Regions from separate parts of the Desulfocurvus vexinensis DSM 17965 genome, predicted to be linked through region 1. Evidence: predicted binding sites of a transcription regulator. Region 1 holds the regulator's gene; the other holds the start of a gene.
The links. The regulator HrcA, encoded in region 1, represses chaperone genes, less so after heat shock. The targets are predictions, from matches to a motif close to TGTTAGCACTCNNNNNNNNNGAGTGCTAACA.
Positions count from the first base shown of each region.

Region 2: a site for HrcA is predicted at 3,229-3,259, ahead of groES (co-chaperone GroES). Genes of this name have one in related genera too.

Region 1 covers NZ_JAEX01000006.1:132,440-141,765, reverse strand. The annotation lists gene dnaK (molecular chaperone DnaK) at 1-98, opposite strand, end outside; gene grpE (nucleotide exchange factor GrpE) at 313-891, opposite strand; gene hrcA (heat-inducible transcriptional repressor HrcA) at 910-1,941, opposite strand; gene rfbD (dTDP-4-dehydrorhamnose reductase) at 2,076-2,963, opposite strand; gene rfbB (dTDP-glucose 4,6-dehydratase) at 2,960-3,982, opposite strand; tRNA gene G495_RS0107600 (tRNA-Val) at 4,236-4,311, shown strand; gene G495_RS0107595 (hypothetical protein) at 4,662-5,312, shown strand; gene G495_RS0107590 (tRNA (cytidine(34)-2'-O)-methyltransferase) at 5,387-5,839, shown strand; gene G495_RS0107585 (methyl-accepting chemotaxis protein) at 5,982-8,354, opposite strand; gene cbiB (adenosylcobinamide-phosphate synthase CbiB) at 8,713-9,326, shown strand, end outside.
Region 2 covers NZ_JAEX01000018.1:48,183-57,508, forward strand. The annotation lists gene G495_RS0111815 (ATP-binding protein) at 1-2,028, opposite strand, end outside; gene G495_RS0111820 (phosphate/phosphite/phosphonate ABC transporter substrate-binding protein) at 2,025-3,017, opposite strand; gene groES (co-chaperone GroES) at 3,300-3,590, shown strand; gene groL (chaperonin GroEL) at 3,640-5,277, shown strand; gene G495_RS0111835 (rubrerythrin family protein) at 5,537-6,031, opposite strand; gene G495_RS18925 (cyclic nucleotide-binding domain-containing protein) at 6,275-8,722, shown strand; gene G495_RS18930 (MFS transporter) at 8,896-9,326, shown strand, end outside.

The DNA of each region.
Region 1 (9,326 bases):
CCGCCCTCGGGGTTGGTGATGCACTTCGGGTCCTTGCCTTCCATGATGTAGACGCAGGAGTTGGTGGTCCCGAGGTCGATGCCGATGATCTTGCCCATGCGTGCTCCTCCTGATGCGAAATATCGTAGGGGGTCAATCGAAAGCGCGGCCTGCGCCGCGCCGCTGTTTGCTGGGAATGGATGTAAGGCCGTGATTGCGGTTGTAAAGAGGCGGGTGCAACTTTTTTCACCTGGGCCGGGCGGGTCGGCGCGGGGCGAAAAAAAGCCGGGCGCGCGCGGCACCCGGCTTTTGGGGCCCAAGGGGCCGTGCGGGCTATTGCCCGGCGTTGACCATGACCTTGGCCGGGCGCAGCAGGCGGCCGCTGAGCTTGTAGCCGCGCTGGAGCACGCGGGTCACGGTGTTGGGGGCCAGGTCGTCGCGCTGGTCCTGACCCACGGCCTCGTGCAGCTCGGGGGTGAACTCGGCCCCGGCCTCGCCCACGGGCACGAGCCCGTTGGCCGCCAGGGCGTCCAGCAGGGCCTTGCGGGTCATGTCCACGCCCAGTACGAAGTTTCTGGCCGCCTCGTCCTTTGGGGCGTGCTCCAGGGCCAGGTCCAGGTTGTCCAGGGCGGGCAGCAGGTCGGCCAGGACCTTCTCGGAGGCGTACTTGCGGTGCTCCTCCTTTTCGCGCTCCAGGCGCTTGCGGGTGTTGTCCAGCTCGGCCAGGGCGCGCAGGCGGTCGTCCTCGGCCTGGGCGGCCACGGGGCAGGCCGGGCAGAGGCGGTCGCGGCACAGGGCCTGCAATTCGTCGGCGGTGAGTTCGAGCTCCACGGCGGCGGAGGCGCCGTCCGCAGCCTCGGGGGCGGCGGGGGCCCCGTCCAGGAGGGGGTCCTGCGTGCTGTCCTTGGTCATGGTCGGGGGATCCTTTGTTCAGTAGCGGGTTTCCAGCAGTTCGGTGAGCATGCGCGCGGTGAAGTCCACCACGGGCACGACCTTGGCGTAGTCCATGCGCAGGGGGCCGATGACCCCGATGACGCCCCGGGCCGCGCCCGCGCCGCCGTAGGGTGCGGACACCAGCCCGTAGTCGCCCGCGCCGGGGCCGGGCTCGGCGGCGGCGAACCTGATGCGCGCGCCCCCGGCCTCCATGGTGCGTTCCAGCAGTTCCAGCAGGCGCTTCTTGTCATCGAGCATGCGCAGCAACTCGCGCAGGGCCTGGGCATCGGAAAATTCGGGCTGGCCCAGCAGGTGCAGGGCGCCGTCGCAGAACAGGTCGCGCTCGCCCAGGGGCGCCACGGCGTCGCGGGCCAGGGTCAGGGCGCGGGTGTACAGCCGCGAGAGCCGCCTGCGGGCCCCGCCCAGTTCGGCCAGGATGCGCGCCCGGGCCTGGGAGAGGGTCTGCCCCGCGTAGTGGTGGTTCAGGTAGTTGCCGTAGGCCGTGAGATCGTCGCGGGTGATGGCCTCGTCCACGTCCACCAGCCGGTTCTGGATCACGCCGCCTTCCAGCACCAGCACGGCCATGGCCGTGCGCGGGCGCACCAGCACGAAGTCGATGCTTTTCCAGCGCACGTCGTTGCCTTCCGGCGCCAGGACCATGCCCATCTGCCGCGCGTGGGCCGAGAGCAGCCGCGAACAGTGGCGCAGCACGGCGGACAGCTCCGCGCCCGCGCTGCCCAGGCCGTCGCGGATGTCGCGCTGCTCGCTGTCGGCCAGCGCGGCCCGGGCCGGGGCGTTGCGGAAATAGTGGGCGAAGGCCTTGGGCGTGGGCACGCGCCCGGCGGAGGTGTGCGGCTGCTCCAGGTAGCCCGCCTCGGCCAGCTCGGCCATGGTGTTGCGCATGCTCGCCGACGACAGGCACAGGCCGCTGGCCTTGGCCACGGCGCGCGAGCCCACAGGCCGGGCCGTGCCGATGTAGGCCTCGACGATGGTCGTCAGGACCGTGTGCTGTCTGGGCGTGAGCTGCATGTCGGGCCCCTCCTTGCTGTGCGGGGCTTTGCCTTTGCGGGTGCGGGTTCCGGCACTGTGACTAATCACGGTCCCGGGGGGTGTCAACCGGACGGGGCGGGTGGAGCGGGCGGCGCGGGTGGGCGCGGGCGCGCTCAGGCCTCGGGGGCCACCTCGCGCAGCACGTAGTCGCGCACGGCCTGGACCCAGGGCCGGGGGGTCAGGCCCGTGGCCCGGGTGAAGCGCGCCGTGGACAGGGCCGAGTAGGCCGGGCGCTTGGCGCGCTGCGGATACTCCGCCGAGGTCACGGGCGCCACCGCGCAGGGCACCCCGGCCATGCGCAGGGCCTCGGAGGCCAGCTCGCACCAGCTGGCCTCGCCGGAGTTGACCACATGGAACAGCCCCTGGGCGCCCTTGTCCACCAGGGCCAGGGTGTAGCGGGCCAGGTCGGGGGTGAAGGTCGGCGAGCCCACCTGGTCGTGGACCACGCTTACGCAGTTGTTGCGGCGGCACAGGTCGAGCATGGTGCGCACGAAGTTCTTCTTGCCCGGGCCGAAGAGCCAGGCCGTGCGCACGATGAGCAGCCCGGGCGGGTCCAGGGCCAGCAGGGCGCGTTCGCCTTCGAGCTTGGTGCGCCCGTAGACGCTCTCCGGGGCGGGCGGGTCGTCCTCGTCGCGCGGGGTGTCGGCCTTGCCGCCGAAGACGAAGTCGGTGCTGAAGTGCACGAGCCCGGCCCCGGCCCTGGCGCAGGCGCGGCCCACGATCTCGGGCAGCACGGCGTTGAGGCGCCGGGCCTCGTCGGGTTCGTCCTCGGCCTTGTCCACCTGGGTGTGGGCCCAGGTGTTGAAGACCGTGCGCGCCCCGCAGTCCCTGACCAGCCCGGCCAGGCGCAGCAGGTCGAAGTCTCCGGCCTCGGGGCGCGCGGTGGCCTCGGCGCGCCAGCCCGCGGCCTCCAGGGCCGCGCACAGGGCCATGCCCAGAAGTCCCGTCCGCCCGCCCAGCACCAGGGCTGCGGGCCGTGTGTCCGCGTCGTTTGCGTTCATGAGCGGTCCTTGTACCAGGAGTCCATGAAGCGGCGGTATTCGCCGCTGTGGATGGCCGCCACCCAGGGCTGGTTGTCGGCGTACCAGGCCAGGGTCTGTTCGATGCCGCGCGCGAAATCGTACTCGGGGGCGAAGCCCAGCTCGCGGGCGGCCAGGGAGTGGTCCATGGCGTAGCGGCGGTCGTGGCCGGGGCGGTCCTTGACGAAGGTGATCAGCGATTCGGGCTTGCCCAGGGCGGCCAGGATGGTGCGCACCACCGTGATGTTGGGCAGCTCGGCGCCGCCGCCGAAGTTGTAGACCGCGCCCGGGCGGCCCTTGAAGAGGGCCAGCTCCACGCCCCGGCAGTGGTCGGCGACGTGGATCCAGTCGCGCACGTTGGTGCCGTCGCCGTACAGGGGCAGGGGCTTGTCCTGGCGCGCCAGGGAGATCATCAGCGGGATGAGCTTCTCGGGGAACTGCCAGGGCCCGTAGTTGTTGGAGCAGCGGGTGATGACGGCGGGGTAGCCGTAGGTCTTCCAGTAGGCGCCGACGAGGAGGTCCGCTGCGGCCTTGGAGGCCGAGTAGGGGCTGCTGGGGTCCAGGGGCGTGGTCTCGGTGAAGGCCGGGTCGTCCGGGCCCAGCGAGCCGTAGACTTCGTCGGTGGAGACGTGGACATAGCGCGGCACCCCGGCCTGCATGGCGCAGTGCACGAGGTTCTGCGCGCCGCGCACGTTGGTGGCGATGAAGGGCTCGGGGTCGGCGATGGAGCGGTCAACATGGGACTCGGCGGCGAAGTTGACCACCGCGTCGATGCGGTACTGGGCGAGGATGGCGGCCATGGCCGCGGGGTCGGCGATGTCGGCGCGCACGAAGTGGTAGCGCCCGTCGCCGCGCGCCTCCAGGGGCGCGAGGTTGGCCCGGTTGCCCGCATAGGTCAGCTTGTCGCAGTTGACCACCGTGAGGTCGTCGTGCCTGCCGAGCATTGCATAGATGAAATTGGTGCCGATGAAGCCGCACCCGCCGGTGACGAGCAGCCGCATGAATGGTCTCCGATGCTTGATATTCCAAATGGTTGCAGCGTGTTTTCCCCCGCTGGCTCGGCCACAGTAGCCTAAAATCCCGTCAGGGCAAAGCCCGGGGGGCGCTGCGGGAAAATTTGCGGGGCGCGGAAAAAAATCCTTGCGTCCGGCCTGCGGGATTGCTAATAGCTTGCCTCCGCGCAGGGCACATCGGCGCCGGGCACCGCCCGGAAGTTCGACACCCGGGCGCGGGGTGCCGCAGGCACCAGACAGTGGGCGATTAACTCAGCGGTTAGAGTGCCATCTTCACACGGTGGAAGTCCCTGGTTCAAATCCTGGATCGCCCACCACCGAACGCACGAGAGGCAAGCCTGGCAAGGCTTGCCTCTCTTCTTTTGCGCGCGGGCCGGGCGCCGGGGCCGGGAACCTTCCGCAGCCGCCAGCCCCGTCCCCTCGCGGGGCGGAGCGCTGATCGGGGGCGCATGCCTGCTTGTTTTATCCACCTGTCGTTCTTTCGCGGGCGCGGGGCGCGCCGGGAAGCCGGGAGCGCCTTCGGGCGCAGCGTCCGCCTTTTCGCGGCCGGGCGTTGACCGGCGGCGGGAAATGCGCCAAGCATGGAGCGTGGTCCCTGCCCGGAAGGCGGCCCGTGCGGGGCTGTCGGCCCAGTCTGCGGGGGCTGGCGCGGCGCGCGGGAGGAGGCATGCTCGTGCGGCGGGTGGAACTGCTCCGCTGTCTGGCGGCGCCCGGCGGGACGCCGGGGCTGGTGCTCGTGCTGCGGCGCGTGGAGGCCGACGCGCAGGGCTGCCGCGTGGCCCTGGCGCCCTTCGTCGTCGCGGCCCGGGAGGCCGGGGCGCCGCAGGCCCTTGGCCCGTCTGGCTGCCTGGCTCTGGCCACCGCATCCGCCTGCGCCGGACCCGGGGTCCGGGCGGATGGCGGGGTGGGGCCCTGGGCCCTGGTCCGGCTGCGGCCCTTCTGCCTGGAGGTGCGCCGGGGCAAGGCCCGCTTCGACCGCGACATCCGCCTGCCCCCGGCGCTGCGCGGGCTGGGCCTGGGCACCTACCTGCTGGCGACCCTGGTGCGCGTGGCCGTGGGCCTGGGCCACGCCGAGGCCCGGGTGCGCGCCCTGCACCTCGTGTCGCGCGACGCCTCGCCCCTGCGCGACGCCTTCTACCGCTCCATGCGCTTCACCCTGACCCTGTGGCCCGACGGCAGCGGCTGGGCCCGGGCCCGGCGCCTGGGCGACCTGCGCGCCGGGCACGACCCGGCCAGGGTCCGCGCCCTGGGGCCCGCCGCAGCCCTGGCGCTGCTGGCCGGGGCCGGGGGCCTGGCCGCGCCGCCCGGCCCGGGCTGACGGGGCTTGCCGCGCCCGCCCCGGGGCGGTACATGGTCCCGGCGCGGCCATGGGCCGCAAGGGAGCAGCGACGCATGGACATAGTGCTTTTCGAGCCCGAGATTCCGCCCAACACGGGCAACGTGGCGCGGCTGTGCGCCGCCGCCGGGGTGCGCCTGCACCTCGTGGAGCCCCTGGGCTTCCTGCTGGACGACAAGCATCTGCGCCGGGCCGGGCTGGACTACTGGCCGCACGTGGACCTGCGCGTGTGGCCCGGCTGGGCAGCCCTGGCGGAGCATGCGGCGGGGCGCAGGCTGGTGCTTTCCAGCGCCCGGCGCGGGGCGCGCTTCGACCGCTTCGCCTACCGCCCCGACGACCTGCTGGTGCTCGGCCCCGAGACGCGCGGCCTGCCCGAGGCCCTGTTCGCGGCCCATCCCGACCACGTGCGCATCCCCATTCGGGACGCGGTGCGCAGCCTGAACATGTCCACCGCCGCCGGGGTGCTGCTCTACACGGCCCTGGCCGCCACCGGGCAACTGCCCGACTGAGGCCGGGCCGGAGGCCGCCCTTTCACCGCTCCCGTGCGCTGGCCCTGCCCGGTGGCCCGCGCGCTGGCCCGCGCGGCGCGAAAAAAGAGCGGCGGCCCGCCAGGGCCGCCGCTCGCGGTGTCTTTCTGCCTGTCCGTCGCGGCTAGGAGGCCAGCTCCTTGAGGCGCGCGGCCAGACGGCTCAGTTCGTCGATGGCCTCGGCGGAGGCGCTCATGCCCTGGGCCGTCTCGCTGGAGATGCGGCTCATATCGTCCACGGCGCGGGTGATCTCCTCGCTGGAGGCCGACTGCTCCTCGGCTGCCGTGGCGATGGACTGCACCTGCCCGGCGGTGGAGTCCACGATGGTCTGGATCTCACGCAGGCGCTCGCCGGACTGGTTGGCCTTCTCGGTGGAATGGGCGATTTCGTCCACGGCCTGCTCGGTGGCCCCGATGGCCTCGCGGGCCCCGCCCTGGATGGCGCCCACGGCCTGCTCCACTTCCTTGGTGGCGGTCATGGTCTTCTCGGCCAGCTTGCGCACCTCGTCGGCCACAACGGCAAACCCGCGCCCGGCGTCGCCCGCCCGCGCGGCCTCGATGGCCGCGTTGAGCGCCAGCAGGTTCGTCTGGTCGGCGATGTCGTTGATGACACCGATGATCTGCCCGATGTTTTCGGCCTGGCGGCCCAGGGTGGCCATGTGCTGTTGCAGGGTCTTGATGCGCTCCTGGACCCCGGTGATGGAGGTCACGGCGTCGGCCACGACCTGCACGCCCAGGGTGGCGGTCTTGGTGGCCGCCGCGGCGTTGCCCGCCGCAGCCGAGGCGTTGCGGGCGACCTCGAGCACCGTGGAGTTCATCTCCTCCATGGCCGTGGCGGTTTCGGCGGCGCGGGCGCTCTGCACGTCGGCCCCGGAGCGGACCTGCTCGATCTGTGCGGCCACCTCGCCGAGCTTCTCGGCCAGGGTGATGCCCGCCGACTGGATGTTGGCGTTCACTTCGCCGATGTGCTCCAGGTTCTTTTGCAGCTCACGCTCCTTGATGACCATGTCGGTGATGTCCTTGGCCAGCTCCACGGCGCCGCCGCCCGCCAGGGGCACGCGCACCAGGCGCATGGAGCGCAGGGCCTGGCCCGCGCCGACCTCCACCACGCGCTGGGCGTCGGCAGTGGCCTCGCGCGCGGCGCGGAAGGAGCCCTCGGGCACGCCGAACACGGCGGAGCAGCGCTGCCCGGTGACCTGCTCGCGGCGCTTGCCCGCGATGCGCAGCGTGGCCTCGTTGGCGATGGTCATGCGCCCGGCGTCGTCCAGGGCGTAGATGGGGTCGGGCACGGCGTTGAGCATCTCCACGTAGCCCGCGTTCTCGCGCATGGACTCCTCGATGCGGTCCATGACCTGGTTGAACGTGGCGCAGAGCTGGCCGATTTCGTCCTGGGAGCGCACGTCGATGCGCGCCGAGAGGTCGCCGTCCGAGGCGCGGCGGGCGGCCTTCACCGCCGCCAGCACCGGGCGGATGGTCGCCAGGGTGAAGATCCAGGCCAGGACCAAGGCCACGGCCAGGGCTGCGCCGCCGCTGGCCAGCCCGTACTTCACCAGCTGGCGGTCGGTGCCGTGGCGCAGGTCCGTGCCCGCCAGGGTGACCATGAGCGACCAGTCCCAGGGCTCGAAGCGCTTGACGTAGCCGTACTTGTGCCCGCCCAGGTCGTATTCCACGAGCTGCTCGTGGGCGCCGAGCAGGGTCTCGCCGAAGGGGAAGTCCTTGAGATTCTTGCCCACGAGGTTCGTGTCCGGGTGGATCAGGATGTTGCCCTGGGCGTTGAAGACCACGCTGTGGCCCTTGCCCGCCACGTTGACGCTGGCCAGGAACTCGGCCAGCTGCGTGGTCAGGATCTTGCGCCCGACATAGGCCACGGCCACGATGGCCCCCGAGGCGTCGCGCAGGGGCTTGTAGGCGGTGATGTACCAGTCGTTGACCACGAAGGCCTTGCCCCGGTACGTCTCGCCGTTCATCACCATCTTGTACACCGGGCTGTCGGAGGGGATGTAGGTGCCCGTGGCGCGCCCGCCGTCGAGCTTGCGCACGTTGGTGGACACGCGCAGCAGCTTGCCGTCCAGCACCTGGAAGAGGGTGGCCGTGCCGCCCACGGTGGCCTGCACGTCGTCCACCACGGTGAAGTCGCCGGTGATGAGCTGGCCGCCGGCCATGAGGGTCGGGATGGTCGCGGTCTCGGTCTGCCCGCTGACCTGGTTGGTGATGGTCATGGTCACGGGCTGGGTGTGGTCCAGGGCCAGTTCGCCGAAGCGCGCCAGCTCCTTTTCCAGGGAAACCAGATCCGCGCTGACCTTCTCCTGGGTGATGTCGTTTTGCATCCGCAGGGTGTGCACGGCCTCGTCGGTGACCGTCTGCAGCGTGGCCTGCCCCAGGTCACGCAGCGTGCCGTCCAGGCCGATGTAGCCCACCGTGCCCATGGTCGCCACCGTGATGGTCACCATGACCAGGCAGCCGAGGATGATCTTCTTGCCGAAGGAAAGTCTGTTCATTGCGCAACCGCCGTGGAGATAAGGGTTCGTCGGGCCCCGGGGGCCCGGTGTGTTCCGCTTGGTCCCTGTTCCCTCGTGCCGTCCCGGGATATCCCTCCTGTAACGGTGTGCACGCACCCGTCATCCGGGTGCTTTGGAAGTGTAACGTAGCAGGGGTTGCGTGTCAGTGTAAAGGGAAAGCACCTATCCTCCGTTGCTTTCAGGGGAATTTTTCTGCCGGGCGTCCGGCGGCGGCCAGGGACGCGCAAGGCCCCGGAACTCCGGCCCCGGGCCCCGGCCGGGCTTGCGCCCGGCAGCCCGCCGCGCTACACGGGCCTTGCGGGCCGCCCGGCCCGCGCAACCCGTTCCGGAAGCGACCATGCCGCCTGTTCCCCTGTATCTGCCGCCCCTGGCCGTGGGGCTGGATCTGGCCCTGGGCGACCCCCAGGGCTGGCCGCACCCCGTGCGGGCCATCGGCGCGCTGGTGGCGCGCCTGGAGGGCCCGGCCCGCCGGGCCCCGGGGCCCGAGCGGCTGCGCGGCGCGCTGTGCGTGCTCGTTGCCGCCGGGGCGGCGGGGGCGGCGGCCTGGGCGGCCACGCGCCTGCCCTGGGTGGGCTGGCTGGCGGGGGTCTATCTGGCCTACGCGGGGCTGGCCCTGGGCGCGCTGCTGGCCGAGGGCCGCGCCGTGCTGGCCCTGCTGGAGGGCGGCGACCTGGAGGGCGCGCGCCGGGCCCTGGCCATGCTCGTCAGCCGCGACACGGCCCACCTGGACGAGGAGGGCGTGTGCCGCGCCCTGGCCGAAACCCTGGCCGAGAACCTGGGCGACGGGTTCGTGGCACCGTTCTTCTACCTCGTGCTTCTGGGGCTGCCCGGGCTGTGGGCCTACAAGGCCGTGAGCACCATGGATTCCATGTGGGGCTACCGCACCGAGCGCTGGCGCGGCCTGGGCTGGGCCTGCGCCCGACTGGACGACGTGCTGGCCTTCGTGCCCTC
Region 2 (9,326 bases), on a different contig from region 1:
CAGCTCCACGAAGAACACCGTGCCGGGGCCGGGGGGCTTGGTCTCGTTCTTGTCGCCTTCGCTGGCCAGATACTCCACGGGCGCGGGGCTGGTCACCGAAATTTTTCCGCCGTGGTCGGCCACGATGCCGAAGGACACGGACAGGCCCAGGCCCGTGCCCTCGCCCACGGGCTTGGTGGTGAAGAAGGGGTCGAAGACCTGGGGCAGGTCGCCCCCGGTGATGCCCGAGCCCGTGTCGGCCACGGTGACCACCACCCGGCGGCGGTGGCTGCACAGCTTGGTGCCCACCAGGATGTGCCCGTCGGAGCCGATGGCGTCGAAGGCGTTGGAGAGCAGGTTCATCCAGACCTGCTTGAGCCGCGCGGCGTCGCCCACGATGGGCGGCACCGTGGGGTCGAAGTCCGTCTGCACGATGACGCGCTCCTGGCGGAAGATCTGGGCCACCAGGTCCACCACCTCCTGGATGGAGGTGTTCAGGTCCATGGGTTCCATGGCGGTCTGGGTGCTGCGCGAAAAGCCCAGCAGGTCGGCCACGATGCGTCGGCAGACCTTGGTCTGGCGCTCGATGGTCTTCAGGTCCTTGTGCAGCTGGCTGTCGGCGGCGGCGTCTTCGAGCAGGAGCTGGGCGTAGCCCAGGATGATGCCCAGCGGGGTGTTGATCTCGTGGGCCACGCCTCCGGCCATCTTGCCCAGGTCGTGCATCTTCTGGGAGTGGATGAGCCGCTCCTGGTACTGCTTGATGACGGTGATGTCGCGCGCGGTGAGCAGCAGGCCGATGATCTTCTCCCCGCTGCGCACGGGCACCTTGAGGATGTGGAACCAGCGCTTGTCGCCCTTGCGCCCGGTGAGGATCTGCTTGGACAGCGGCGCGCCGCTCATGAGGATCTGGCGGTCCTCGTGGTAGTTGGCGTCGGCCTGGCCCTCGCTGAAGAGGTCGAAGTCCGTGCGGCCGAGGATGTCCTTCTCGTTGCGGTGGAAATAGGTGCAGAAGGCCTTGTTCACGGCCATGTAGCGCAGCTCGTCGTCCTGCAGCGAGACCAGGTCGGGGGTCACGTCGAGGATGGTCTGCATGAGCTGGCGCTGGCGCTCCAGGTCGCTGTGGGTCTGCTTGAGCTCGTCGATGTAGGCGTTGAGCGTCAGGGCCATGATGTCGAAGGTCTCGGCCAGGGCCTGGATCTCGTCGCCCTGGTTCTCGAGGAAGACCTTGCACGAGCGGCAGGTGCGCAGCTTTTCGGGCAGGGCCACATCGGCGCAGTGCGGGCACAGGGTGCCCGCCAGGTACCAGCAGCGGTGGCGGTCGTCGCGGTAGGCCGGGCAGTCCTGGTTGGTGCAGTTCATGACCTCCCAGCAGTCGCGCGACAGGGGCGGGGCGGTCTGCACGTCGAGGTTGCCGCGCACCACCTCCTCGGCGCTCTCGCGCAGGATGTCCAGGCGGCGGGTTATGCCCCGGGCAAACAGGGTGGAGAGCAGGATGGCCGCCACGGCCACGGCGGCGGTGATGCCGAAGATGGTGACCATGATCTGGCTTTTGGCGCTCTGCACGCGCACCTGGCTGATGCCCAGGCGCACGGTGCCGAAGCTGTCGGTGCCGATGATCACCGGGGCCGCGAAGTCGTAGATGCGCATGGATCCGGCGTCGAGCAGCTGCACGTGCACGTCGCGCCCCCTGGCGGCGTTGGCCTCGCGCAGGTCCACGGGGAAGTCGGTCTTGAAGGAGTGGACCACCACGTCGCCCTGGCGGTCCTGCACGAAGGCGTAGGTGATGTAGGGCGAGAGCCCGGCCACCTCGTCCACCAGGGTCTTCAGGCGCAGGAAGTCCTGGCCGAGCATGGGGTCCAGGGCGCGCAGGGCCAGGTTTCTGGCCATGCTGGTGCCCCGGTCGCGGTTCTCCTCGATGATGGCGTTCACGCTGACGCGCGACACGCCGATGGACACCAGCACGCCGAAGAAGATGACGATGAGCGCGGTGCCCAGGTTGATCTTGTCCTGGAACTTCAGGCGGTCGAGGAAGCGGGGGGTGCGGGTCACCGCAGCAGTTCCTCCCCGACCATCTCGGCCAGGCGGCGCACGGGGTCGAAGTCCGCGTCCTGCGAGGGAATGATGGCCGTGAGCCCGGCGTTTTCCAGGATCGGCCTGTGGGTGGGCCTGCTGATGTCCAGGGCGATCATGGCGTCGCGGATCTTGCGCACGATTTCGGGGTCCAGGCCCTTGCGCGCGGCGTAGACCCAGCCCGGATACCAGCGCGACACGTCCAGCACGCGGATCTGCGACACGTCGATGGTGTTGGCCACGATGGCCAGGGTGCCCTCGCGGATGGAACCCACGCCGTACTTGCCGGAATACACGCCCAGCACGACCTTTTCCTGCTTGCCGCCGGGGCCGGGGGCGAAGGCGATCTCGGTGAAGTCTTCCTTGTGGATGCCGTTTTCAATGAAATGGCCCAGGGGGTAGAGATAGCCGCCGGCGCTGGAGGGGTCCACGGCCAGCCAGCGCTCGCCGCGCACGTCCTGGAGGGTCTTGATGCGCGGGTTGTCGGCGCGGGTGATGATCTGGCCGCGGAAGTTGCGGCCCTCGGGCTCCACCACGCGGGCGAAAGCCCAGGCGCCCTGGCGCTCGGCCATCTTAATGTAGATGAAGGGGTTGGAGAAGGAGATGTCGATGAGCCCCTGATCGACCATGTTCATGTGCTCGCCGAAGGTGTCGGGGAAGACCTGGCGCATCCTGAGCCCCGTGGCCTCGGCCAGGTACTCCACCAGCAGGTGGTGGCGCTGGTAGGAGGTGGCGTGGGAGTACTGGGGCGCGTAGGCGTAGGTGAGCTCCTCCTGGCGCTGGTGGAAGGTGATGGGCTCGCGTTTGGTCAGGTCCACCTGGCGCACGGGCTCGTTGTCGTTGCAGCTGGACAGGGGCACGGCCAGCAGCAGCGCCAGCAGCACCACCAGCACGAGGCCCGGCAGGTCGTGGGGCAGCTTGCGCAAGAGCGTCCTGTACAGCGGCGAGGAGGGCATGCGGGAACTCATATCCCGAAAATCCGGCAATTGGTACCCCAAAACGGAGGGCGGTCCGTCGCCCGTGGCTCGCGGTGCGTGGCCTCCGGGCGCGGCCCCGGGCGGGTGCGCAGAAAAATGCGCCCCCGGGTGTTGACACCCGCCCTAGGTGTCTTATCACTCTCCCCGAAGCCCGTCGCCGGTTGGCATGAGCCTTTCCGGTCGCGGGCGATCAGGTGCCATGGGCTGGCACTCGCAACCCGGGAGTGCCAAAGCCGCAACCAGCCACTCCTTAAAATCATTCGGAGGATAGTCATGAAACTGAAACCGTTGAACGACCGCGTCCTGGTCAAGCGTCTGGAGAGCGAAGAAGTCACCGCCGGGGGCATCATCATCCCCGACACCGCCAAGGAAAAGCCCATCAAGGGCCAGATCGTGGCCGCCGGGCCCGGCAAGCGCGACGACGCGGGCAAGGCCATTCCCATGTCCGTCAAGGCTGGCGACTTCGTGCTGTTCAACAAGTACGCCGGAACCGAGGTCAAGATCGACGGCGTGGAGCACCTCGTCATGCGCGAGGATGACATCCTGGCTATCATCGAGAAGTAACCCGCCCGTTCCCGATTTTTCCCACTTTGCATGAACAAGGAGAAACGACATGTCCGCTAAAGAGATCCTTTTCGACGCCAAGGCGCGCGAGAAACTGAAGAAGGGCGTTGACAAGCTGGCCAACGCCGTCAAGGTCACCCTGGGCCCCAAGGGCCGCAACGTGGTCATCGAGAAGTCCTTCGGCTCCCCGATCATCACCAAGGACGGCGTGACCGTGGCCAAGGAGATCGAGCTGGCCGACAAGTTCGAGAACATGGGCGCCCAGATGGTCAAGGAAGTGGCCTCCAAGACCTCCGACGTGGCCGGTGACGGCACCACCACGGCCACCATCCTGGCCCAGTCCATCTTCACCGAGGGCGTGAAGCTCGCCGCCGCCGGGCGCAACCCCATGGCCGTGAAGCGCGGCATCGACAAGGCCGTGCTGGCCCTGGCCGAAGAGCTCTCCAAGATCGCCAAGCCCACCCGCGACCAGAAAGAGATCGCCCAGGTCGGCACCATCTCCGCCAACAACGACGCCACCATCGGCAACATCATCGCCGAGGCCATGAACAAGGTCGGCAAGGAAGGCGTCATCACGGTGGAGGAGGCCAAGGGCCTGGACACCACCCTGGACGTGGTCGAGGGCATGCAGTTCGACCGCGGCTACCTCTCCCCCTATTTCGTCACCGATCCCGAGAAGATGACCTGCGAGATGGAGGAGCCGCTGATCCTCATCCACGAGAAGAAGGTCTCCAACATGAAGGACCTGCTGCCCGTGCTGGAGCAGACCGCCAAGATGTCCCGCCCGCTGGTGATCATCGCCGAGGACGTGGACGGCGAGGCCCTGGCCACCCTGGTGGTCAACAAGCTGCGCGGCACGCTCCAGGTCTCCGCCGTCAAGGCCCCGGGCTTTGGCGAGCGCCGCAAGGAGATGCTCAAGGACATCGCCATCCTCACCGGCGGCCAGGTCGTTTCCGAGGACCTGGGCATCAAGCTGGAGAACATGACCGTGGCCGACCTGGGCACCGCCAAGCGCGTGGTCATCGACAAGGAGAACACCACCATCGTTGACGGCGCCGGCAAGAGCGAGGACATCAAGGCCCGCGTGAAGCAGCTGCGCGCCCAGATCGACGAGACCACCTCCGACTACGACCGCGAGAAGCTCCAGGAGCGCCTGGCCAAGATCGTGGGCGGCGTGGCGGTGATCAACGTCGGCGCGGCCACCGAGACCGAGATGAAGGAGAAGAAGGCCCGCGTCGAGGACGCCCTCAACGCCACCCGCGCCGCCGTGGAAGAGGGCATCGTGCCCGGCGGCGGCGTCGCCCTGGTGCGCTGCGCCAAGGTGCTCTCCAAGATCAAGCCCGCCGACGACGACGAGCTGGCCGGCGTGAACATCATCGCCCGCGCCATCGAAGAGCCCCTGCGCATGATCGCCAACAACGCGGGCATGGAAGGCTCCGTGGTGGTGGAGAAGGTGCGCGGCGGCAAGGACGGCTTCGGCTTCAACGCCGCCACCGGCGAATACGAAGACCTGATCAAGGCCGGTGTCATCGACCCCAAGAAGGTCACCCGCACCGCCCTGCAGAACGCGGCCTCCGTGTCCGGCCTGCTGCTGACCACCGAGTGCGCCATCGCCGAGAAGCCCGAAGACAAGCCCGCTGCCCCGGCCATGCCCGGCGGCATGGGCGGCATGGGCGGCATGTACTAGGCCCCCGCGCGCCTTACCCCGGATGATCAAAGGCCGACCCGCAAGGGTCGGCCTTTTTGTTTGCCTGCGGGGGAGGGAGCTGCGGCGGGCTTTCCCCGCCGCGCCGTCCGGGCCGCGCGGCGAAGGGCCCCCGGGGCGGGCGCACGGGGCCGGAGCAGGCCCCGGCGGAGCGCCCCGGGGGCCTTCCCGGGCCGAAAAATGGGGCTGCCTTCGCCAGCGAAGACAGCCCCGTTTCCAGGCAAAGCGGAAGCCGGAACGCCTAGTCCACCTTGAAGAAGGCCTTCTTGGCGGCCTTGCACACGGGGCAGGCGTCCGGGGCTTCGTGCTCGACGGTGTGGCCGCACACGGAGCAGACGTAGTATTCGGCGGGCTCGGGGTTGTCCAGGGTGTCCAGGGCCTTGCGGTAGAGCTTGGCGTGCACGGCCTCGACCACGTTGGCGAACTCGAAGGAGCGCAGGGCGGCCTTGTGGCCTTCGGCCTTGGCGTCCTCGATCATGGGCGGGTACATCTCCTTGAACTCGTGGGTCTCGCCCTCGATGGCGGCCTTGAGGTTCTCGGCGGTGGTGCGGATGGCGCCCAGGGCCCGCAGGTGGGCGTGGGCGTGCACGGTCTCGGCGGCGGCGGCGGCGCGGAACAGGCGCGCGGCCTGGGGGTGGCCTTCCTTGTCGGCCTTCTCGGCGAAGGCCAGGTATTTGCGGTTGGCCTGGGATTCGCCGGCAAAGGCCTCCATCAGGTTCTTCTCGGTCTTGCTCATGGTCGCTCCTTGCGGGTACTAATTGTTATTAGGAATATTTACTGACAGGAAGGAATGTACAGCATTTCCAGGGGGAGTCAAGGGCCAAATGCGAGGAAATTCCCCCCGGGGCCCGCCAGGCCCCGCAAACGGGTCCGGGCCTATTCAAATCCCTGAAACAACCGATGAAACAGCCAGGGCGGTTGCCATCGGCCGGGCAAGGCGTGTACAGGATACGAAACTCAGGCCTTCAGGGGAAGAGCAGTGGCTGTTTTCAAGTGCCCGTCCTGCGGGCTGGACAGGAAGCTCCCGGACAAATACGCGGACCGCAGGGTCCGCTGCCCCAGGTGTGGCGAGAGCTCGCTGGTGGCGGCCGACGCGGGCGACCTGCACCTGGACGATGTGATCGAAGCCGAGCCCGCGGCCCGGCCCCAGGCGGCGGGGCGCACCGGGGGCAAGGCCATCAGCGAGGCCGAGCTGTCCCGCGCCATGGAGGCGGAGCTGCGGCCCCGGTTCATCGAGGGCGGGGCGCTGGGCAACCTGGCGGGCGGGCTGGTGGCCGGGGTCCTGGGCGTGCTCTTCGCCCTGGCCGTGGCCACGCTGGTTTCTTCCCAGGGCGCGCTGCTGGAGCACTTTCCCCACGCGGTGACCATGGCCCTTTTGGGCGCCACGGTGCTGGGCCTGGCGGTGGCCCTGCGCAGCCGCATCGCCTTTGCCGCCGCCGGGCCGGAAACCATGACCGGCGTGGTGCTTTTCCTGCTCGCGGGCTTCGTGCAGGAGCGCATGACGGGCGCGCCCGCCGAGGCGGTACTGGCCACCACCCTGGCGGCCCTGGCCGTGTGCGGCCTGTTCACGGGCGCCCTGCTGCTGGCGGCGGGCCTGTCGCGCAGCAGCGACCATGTGCGCTACGTGCCCATCCAGGCCCTGGGCGGCGTGCTGGCGGCGGTGGGCTTCATGCTGGTGGTCCAGGCCTTCGGGGTGGCCCTGGGGCGCAGCGTGTGCCTGGGCGACATCATGGCCCGCTATTTCGATGCCGAATTGTGCCTGCGCTGGGCTCCGGCCATCGGGCTGGGGGTCGCGCTGTTCGTGGTCCTGCGCTGGGTCCGCAACGCCTATGCCGTGGCGGCGCTGCTGGCCCTGGCCGTGGGCGCCTGCCACGGCTACCTGCACTGGCAGGGCATCGGGCTGGAGCAGGCCCGGGAGCTGGGCTGGCTGTTCGGCCCCCTGGCCGCCCGGGCGCCCTGGGCCCATGTCCAGGACGCGGGCTTCCTGGACAGCATCGACTGGATGGTCATCGCCGACTGCGCGGGCTACGTGCTGGCCCTGGGCGGGCTGGTGGCGGGCTCGGCCATGATCCGCATCTCGGAGATGGAGGTCGTCACCGGCAAGCCCGTGGACCTGGACGGCGAATTCCGCGTGCTGGGGGTGGGCAACATGCTGTGCGCCCTGGGCGGCGGCCTGCCGGGCACCCTGTCGCTGGACCGCAGCCTGGGCAACCGCCTGGCCGGGGCCTCGGGCATGCTGGCGGGGCTCACAGGCACGGCGGTGTGCGCCCTGGCCCTGGTGCTGGCCGACCGCTGGCTGCCGCTGCTGCCGCGCTTCGTCCCGGCGGGCATCCTGGCCGGGCTGGGCCTGTCGCTGCTGTGGCGCTGGCTGGGCGAGACGCGCACCCGCTTCACCCACAAGGGCGACTACGCCCTGCTGGTGCTGGTGTTCCTGGTCACGGTCTGCCTGGGGCTGCTGCCGGGGCTGGCCATCGGGGCGGCCCTGGCCATGCTGGTCACCGCCGTGCGCTACGGCTCGGTGAGCGTGGTGCGCCTGGAGATGTCCGGCGCCAACTTCCACAGCCACGCCGACCGCGCCCCGGCCCAGCAGGCCGTGCTGCGCGCCAAGGGCGACCAGATCCACGTTTTGACCCTGCAGGGCTTCATCTTCCTGGGCACCACCAACCGCCTGATCGAGATGATCACCGCGCGGCTGCACGACCAGGGGCGCGAGCCGCTGCGCTTCGTGCTGCTGGACTTCACCTTCACCAGCGGTCTGGACTCGTCGGTGGCCATCTCCTTCATCCGCATGAAGCAGATCGCCAAGACCGGCGGGTTCCTGCTGGTGTTCACCAACGTGCCCTTCGAGCTGGAGACGCAGCTGGCCCGGGCGGGCTGCGTGCTCTCCGACCAGGACGGCGGCTCCATCACCGTGACCTCGCTGGACTACGCCCTGGAATGGGCCGAGGACCATATCCTCGACGAGGCCGACGAGCTGCACCAGGAGCACAAGAACCTGGCCGAGCTGCTGGCGCCGGTGTTTCCCGACCGGCAGCTCATCCCGCTGCTGCTGCGCGTGCTGACGCGGGTCGAGGTGGCCCGGGGGCGGGTGGTCTTCCGCCAGGGCGACGCCCCGGACAGCATGTACTTCATCGAACGCGGCACGGTGAACGTGGAAATGGCCCTGGAGGGGGAAAAGCACCTGCGGCTGAAGAAGATGGGCCCGGGCACGGTGTTCGGCGAGATGGGCCTGTACACCTCGGCCCCGCGCTCGGCCACCGTGACCGCCGCCGAGGACTGCGTGTTGCACCGCCTGCCCGCCAAGGCCCTGCCCCTGCTTCAGCACAAGCGCCCCGACCTGGCGGCGGCCATCCACCACTTCGTGGTCGGGCTGCTGGCCGACCGGGTGGCGGCCTCCAACGCCGCCCTGCGCGAGGTCCTGCGCTAGCGGGGTCGGCGCCCGCCCCCCGGCGGGCCCGCGCGCGGACCGCCGCAGCCCCGGCCCCGGGCGCCAGGGGGCATCCGGCGCCCGGACTGCACGTGCCCAGCAAGGGCGTTGCATCCGCGCCCGGGGCGCGCTAGTGTGCCGTGGCCCCCGCAACCGCCAACCCCACGACGCGCATGAAACTCAAGATAGCCCTGTGTGCCTTCCTTTTGCTGCTGCTGTCCCTGGGGTTCAGCATCATGCTGACCACGGCGTCCATGGAGAAGGTCTACACCGAGGCCATCATCTCGGAATACCGCGTCATCGCCCTGGACCTGCAGCGCGCCCTGGACCGGGCCCTGAAGTTCGGCAAGCGCCTGGACAAGTTCACGGGCATCGACCGCGTGCTCGAAGACACGCGCGGGCAGATCTTCAAGAACGTGGTGCTGCGGCACACGCCCTCGGGCTACCAGCGCAAGATGCTGCGCGAGGACGATGTGGTCATCTCCATCGTGCTGCCCGACGGCCAGATATTGCACTCCACCAACCCGGCCCTGGCGGGCGAGGCCCTGCCCCGCGAGCTGCGGGCGCTGTTCGCCACCCCGGGGGCGGACCAGGGGCAGGCCCC